DNA from 3 places in the Providencia sp. R33 genome. Region 2 is predicted to be linked to each of the others. Evidence: predicted binding sites of a transcription regulator. Region 2 holds the regulator's gene; each other region holds the start of a gene.
What was found. Region 2 encodes CRP, which controls carbon source genes, mostly activating them, when cyclic AMP is high. Its sites were predicted from a motif close to ATGTGANNNNNNTCACAT; they were not measured.
Positions count from the first base shown of each region.

Region 1 (2,280 bases), 120 kb from region 2:
AGTAAGATGATCCCAGCGGGTTGAATCGCTGCCGAGCAGATTTCCATCACTTTTTCTTTATTTAGGCCATAACGGAAACCTAAACCATAGATTGCCACCAAACACGCTAACAACAACGCAGTGAATGGGTGACCAATAAATTCTAGCCAATGTTCAGCGGTTGAATTCGCCTCAACAAAATGGGTTCCAATGGTTTTTAAACCGACAAGGACTAACGGGAATAACACTAAACATAAGCTGAATCCAAAACTTGGCATTTTGCCATGCTCTGTTTTCGGCGCTTGGTAATCCGCAGGAATATCAATATGGACAAACTTACTGATAAAACTCCCGAATAATGGCCCCGCTAAAATCATACTTGGGATAGCAGCACATAAGCCAATTAGGATCATCCAGCCATAATCCGCGCCCATTTGTGATGCAACAAGCATTGGCGTTGGCCCCGGCAGTAAGAAGGCTGCAGCCGCCGCGACCCCTGCAAATAATGGAATTGCCAAGCGAACAACGTTATGGCCAGTACGGTTAGCAACTGCAAAAACAACACCAATCAATAAGACAATTGCTACATCAAAAAACAGGGGTAAAGCACAGATAAGCCCTGCGATCCCCACAGCATAATGCGCACGTTTTTCACCGAACAGGTTAAGCAATTTATTAGCGACTTGGTCTAATGCGCCTGTTTCATGCAAAATTTTGCCAAACATGGCACCGAGTGCAACTACGATTGCCAAGAAGCCTAGAGTCCCAGCCATCCCTTTTTGCATGGTTTCAGTGATTTGTTGCACTGGCATCCCTGAAAATAAGCCAGCACCAATGGAGACAATCATTAAGGCTACAAAAGCATGTAAGCGTGCATACATCACTAAAAATAGCAGTAAGACAACGGAGCCCACTGCGGTGAGCACTAATGTCAGTGTACTAAGTGTTTCAACGGTATTCATACTGTATCTCCCGAAACAATCTGTGTAATCGTTGAGCAGGTATTACCGATGACGTCTTCAAGAGATTGACGAATATCCACAGCATGCACATCAGTTTCTGCTTCGTTAGGCTCTTCTAAGGTCGCAAATTGCGTTTTGAGCATTTCAGGTTTGAAAAAGTGCCCTTTACGCGCTTTGAGTCGTTCTTCTATCACGTTAGCATCGCCTTTTAAGTAGATAAAAAATAAGTTTTTATTATCTTCTCTTAAAATATTCCGGTATTTTTTCTTCAGTGCTGAGCACACGACTAACGAAATATCATTGGTTCTTTGCATCGCAAAAATGGCTTGATTCAATGCCTCCAACCAAGGCTGGCGATCTTCATCATTAAGGGCATGCCCTGACGCCATTTTTAAAATATTCGCTTTAGGGTGCAGAAAGTCACCATCTAAAAAAGCGGCTTGTAATTGCTGTGCAACACCGTTCGCCACAGCTGATTTACCGCTGCCCGATACCCCCATCAGGACAAAAGTGTAATTTTGTTTTTGGGTATCACTCATAGGAAACTCCTCAGACTTTATCGTTGTTCTATTCTTTTCATCATCCGGCATAATGTTACCGGTAACTTTGTTACGGGTAACATTATTATCAGTACGGATTTATTGCAATCAAATTGGCGAATAAGAGAACAGATCTGTGATGTTAATCTCAATCTGACTTTATTGAAGATAGGTGAAGAAAAAAGCAAAGCTAACGATATTGAAATTAGTTAACTACTACCTTTCGTATTCCTCTAAATAATTCGTGGTGTCGCTAGGCGGCAATCGAGCTAAGCCCTAGGAGCATACATAAGTATGTGACTAAAGTTGGTGGGTGCAGCCAATACTTTTAGTGAATATGCCGAAGTTTAGCTTTAAGGCTATATTAAACCACACTATTTTCCTAAATAATTCGAATTATAGGTAGGCGGCAAATTGAGGATATCTCAGGGAGCATACATAAGTATGTGACCTGAGTAGCCGAGAGCAGCCAATACTTTTAGTGAATACGCCGAAGTTTAGCTTTAAGGCTATATTAAACCACACTATTTCCCTAAATAATTCGAATTATAGGTAGGCGGCAAATTGAGGATATCTCAGGGAGCATACATAAGTATGTGACTAAAGTTGGTGAGAGCAGCCAATACTTTTAGTGAATACGCCGAAGTTTAGCTTTAAGGCTATATTAAACCACACTATTTCCCTAAATAATTCGAATTATAGGTAGGCGGCAAATTGAGGATATCTCAGGGAGCATACATAAGTATGTGACTAAAGTTGGTGAGTGCAGCCAATACTTTTAGTGAATACGCCGAAGTTTA
Region 1 covers NZ_CP072453.1:4,199,397-4,201,676, reverse strand. Annotated here, with positions in the region: gene gntU (gluconate transporter) at 1-941, opposite strand, end outside; gene gntK (gluconokinase) at 938-1,480, opposite strand.
Region 1: gntK (gluconokinase) is a predicted target of CRP. The motif match lies at 1,615-1,632, and genes of this name have one in related genera.

Region 2 (2,280 bases):
TTCTAGGGTTAAGTTTGTTTTTAACTACTAAAGCTTGAATCTTCCCTGTTGATTGTACTTTTTCAATCGAATTATAAAAGAATTGTTTTATTTTATTGATACCAAAATCGTTAATTAAAAAATTTTTTCGGTCTATGTTAATTAATTCAGCATTAGAGTTGGTGGTTTTCATAGGTGTATATTCCAGTTTAATTTTTATTGGCGTATTATTTTTTATAGTGATGTTGTTTTTAACGATATTTGATGGGGAAATTAAATCATCTTCATGATAGGTATAAGGTAATAATAGTTTTTCAACAGGTGGTGAATAGGGGAGGCGATTTAGCTCGGGTTGTGCTCTTTCTTGAAACTCACAAGTCAGAGTCGCGAAGTTTATTTTCTTATAATTCTCAGAATTGAATGTCTTAATAATACTTAAATTATCAATGATTGACGGGCTTCGGAAAACAATATTTTTATTACTTGTGTTATTCGATATTCTGGCTAATTTATTGACGTTGACATCTAATTTCACAACAAATAATCTCCTAATAATGGTTAACTCCCATTATCTTAGTTTGATTATTAGTCAGAAAAATATAAAGAAACGACACTCATTAAAAATGATATATAAAACAACCGTATTTTGGGGAAATAGCGTTATACTTAGGATATAACGCTATTCAAAAAGGTGCGCCCCACCAAGGGAGTGAGGCGAAAGGTTAATTATCGTGTACCGTAAACAACAATGGTTTTACCATGCGCGGAGATTAAGTTTTGATCTTCCAGCATTTTCAAAATACGGCCGACAGTTTCACGGGAACAACCAACGATTTGGCCAATTTCCTGACGGGTGATTTTGATTTGCATCCCGTCTGGATGCGTCATGGCATCAGGTTGTTTGGCTAGATTCAGTAACGTTTGTGCAATACGACCTGTCACGTCTAAGAAGGCGAGGTTGCCCACTTTTTCTGACGTGGTTTGTAGGCGGCTTGCCATTTGCGCAGAGAGGCGCATTAAGATATCAGGGTTAACCTGAATCAATTGACGGAATTTTTTGTAAGAAATTTCAGCAACTTCGCAGGCGATTTTTGCTCTAACCCACGCAGTACGTTCTTGCCCTTCTTCAAATAATCCAAGCTCACCAATGAAATCCCCCTGATTCAGGTAGGAGAGGATCATTTCTTTGCCTTCTTCATCTTTGATTAAAACAGCCACTGAACCTTTAACTATGTAGTAAAGGGTTTCTGCTTTCTCACCCTGATGGATCAGTGTGCTCTTGGATGGATACTTATGAATATGGCAGTGTGACAAAAACCATTCAAGAGTAGGGTCTGTTTGTGGCTTGCCGAGAACCATTAGCGTTATCCTCTGTATGTTATTGCAGCCATCCGGAAAAAGCGTACCAGAAAGGCTGGCTTTAAAGTCACTAGCTTAGCATATTAATTTGTCTTATATACCCTAAATAATAGGAAGAGCAACATTGCATCAATCGCTTTTCATGGTTAGGGTAAACAAATTGATATCAACACTATAATATAATCAAATACAACGTTGAGTTTTGATCTTAATCCTATCAACTAAGTATTGTTTGTAGCATATTCAATACAGAAAGTCTTCCCTGTATCGCTTCAGCAGAATAAAGCTGATATAACATTCATTATATCTATGGAACAATGTAGCCTTTAAATCGATTTCATTTCAAGGGGAATAAAATGGAAGCAAGAGTTAAATGGGTAGAAGGACTCTCTTTTTTAGGTGAGTCAGCGTCAGGCCACCAAGTGATGATGGATGGTAACGCAGGCGATAAAGCACCAAGCCCAATGGAGATGGTGTTAATGGCAGCGGGCGGTTGTAGCGCGATTGACGTGGTATCCATCTTACAAAAAGGTCGTAATGACATTACCGACTGTGAAGTGAAATTAACCTCCGAGCGTCGCGAAGAAGCGCCACGCTATTTCGTTAAAATTCATTTGCATTTTATTGTAACAGGGAATGAATTAACGGATAAAGCCGTTGAACGTGCGGTTCAACTTTCGGCTGAAAAATATTGTTCGGTCGCGTTGATGTTAGAAAAAACTGTGGAAGTGACCCACAGCTTTGAAATAAGAAATTAAAAATAAATTTAATTATTATTAATATATTTGAATTGAAAGATGCTTATCTTAATTAATGGTAAGCATCTTGTTTAATAATCAAAAAGCAATTTAGCTATGTTTTTGACTAATTAGTTTTTCAACTATTGGTGTCATAATTAATTCCATCGCTAAGCCTAATTTCCCTCCAGGTACCACAATAGTA
Region 2 covers NZ_CP072453.1:4,083,297-4,085,576, forward strand. Annotated here, with positions in the region: gene J6836_RS19140 (hypothetical protein) at 1-514, opposite strand, end outside; gene crp (cAMP-activated global transcriptional regulator CRP) at 706-1,338, opposite strand; gene J6836_RS19150 (OsmC family protein) at 1,695-2,096, shown strand; gene J6836_RS19155 (phosphoribulokinase) at 2,187-2,280, opposite strand, start outside.

Region 3 (2,280 bases), 1.6 Mb from region 2:
AAAGCTTGTCGCACACGCCCTTGAAACACTGTATGCATCCGTTGAAACGCTCATCCCTGTGCCAAGCACTATTTCCCGCGCAATATTAGGTGCTTCAGGCATTTGAACCACTTGGCCAAAGACAAGTTGTTCAATCAACTGATTATCTAAATCGCTACGAACTAATAATTCAGCGACAACCGCTTTGCCTAAATCCACAGCAGCAATGCCTTGATAGGCTGTTGACTGCTTTGCAAACGGCAAACGTAAGCCACTAACAATGGCAATGCGCTCTTTTGTTGAATATGTACTGTCACCATGGTGGGAATGTTGATTCATGGTCGCTCCTGCAAAAGCATAAATAAAAATTATTGTTTATTTTTTCACGATGGGCCGAAAGAGGTCTGACCTGTAATGATTGTTAACATAACTTTCACAATTATCAATTGCATTGACTAAAAAATGGGAGCGCGCACGCAAGTTGGTATAAAAATAGTGCTGAAAAGAAAAGGAATGGATTTAACAAATATAAAAAACCCTTCTATTACTTAGCGTCTAATAAAAGGTGCTATGACAATAGAAGGGTTCAATTAATGAATTCAAACGTTTGATTAACGAAGGCCTAACTGAAAAATCAGACTTTCTGCTTCACAGCTAAAACTAAATTCTGCGCTCAGTTCAACACCATCATTAACTTGTTTTAAAGTGTGGTTAATCGCACAGGGATCTGACTCAACAGACTTCGCTTTTTCTGTGAGCATCTTCAACATGGATTCCGCTTCACCTTGGGTGGCAAAAACATGCTGATACGACGCAGTACAGTCTTTATTATCCAGCACTGTGCCTACATCCACACAACAGCAAGCTGCTGTTTCATCCGCACTACAACGGTTAATCGCATCAGTCATTTTACTCTCCAAATAAACAAACTGTTAAGTGGCTATCATAACGCTGAAAAAGTGATAAAAACCAGTATGTATCAAAACTTATTGCTAATAATTAAACATAAGTTTGATCTTACCCCGTATTTGATTATTTATTGCTCCAAAATAGTCACCTAATGTTGCGATTTTGTTAAATACATCGCATTTTTGAAAACGAAGTCACAATAAATACAAAACAAGCTTGCAACATATCAGGTGGTCAGACCTATACTCTAGTAACTGGTCTGATTTGTCATGACGGCAATGGACCCTACAATTCTGCGCTTCTTGCGATAGAAGTCGCTTTATTTAAAATAAAACATAAGAGGGTTTTGGTCATGAGCCAGAAAAACCTGTTTTCGAAATCAGCTTTAGCAATAGCAGTGGCAATTGTATCTTCTAACACCGGCGCGGCGGGTTTCTTACTAAATGAATATTCTACATCCGCACTGGGACGCGCATTTTCGGGTGCTGGTGCGATGGGCGACAACGCAAGTGAAGGTAGCCGTAACCCTGCTGCGATGATGCTATTTGACCGACCATCTCTGTCTGTGGGTGCGGTGTATATTGACCCGACGGTTGATATTAAAGGTAAAGGTGGTTCTCCGCTTCATAGTAATACAACTGCAAATGATATTGCACCAAGTGCGGTTGTACCTAATGCCCACTTTATTTTCCCAATTAATGATAAATGGGCCGTTGGTACGTCAATGACAACAAACTTCGGCTTAGCGACAGATTTTAATAAAAATTACGCAGCGGGCCCTATTGGCGGAAAAACCGATTTAAAAACTGTTAACTTAAATTTAAGCGGCGCATACCGAGTTAATAACAACTTTAGTTTTGGCTTAGGCGTTAATGCTGTTTATGCCGATGCAGAAATTACTCGCCATGCTGGCGATCTAGGTGCATTAGCACCAATAATTAGCGGAGGAAAGCTTCCCGCTTTCCCGGCAAATACCACGATGGCTAAATTAACAGGTGATGACTGGGGTTATGGCTGGAATGCAGGTATTTTATATGAAATTAATGACGATAACCGTTTAAGCTTAAGCTACCGTTCAAAAGTTAAAGTCAAATTTGAAGATGGTAAGTATTCCAACGACATACCAAAATCAATTGCAGCATTAAATGGAACTGGCGGTGAAAAAATTGATGGTAAGCTCGACCTCAATTTACCTGATATCTGGGAATTTTCAGGTTATCACAAAGTCGCACCAAAATGGGCAATGCACTATAGCGTCTCTTATACGGGATGGAGCGAGTTTAAAGAGTTAACCGCTTACCGTAAACATGGAAGCAGTGACCCTCTATTCCACAAGCCAGAACATTTTAAAGATGCATGGCGTTTAGCCCTCGGTACGACCTATTTCTATGA
Region 3 covers NZ_CP072453.1:906,856-909,135, reverse strand. Annotated here, with positions in the region: gene fadI (acetyl-CoA C-acyltransferase FadI) at 1-318, opposite strand, end outside; gene J6836_RS04225 (YfcZ/YiiS family protein) at 591-887, opposite strand; gene fadL (long-chain fatty acid transporter FadL) at 1,241-2,280, shown strand, end outside.
Region 3: fadL (long-chain fatty acid transporter FadL) is a predicted target of CRP. The motif match lies at 1,051-1,068, and genes of this name have one in related genera.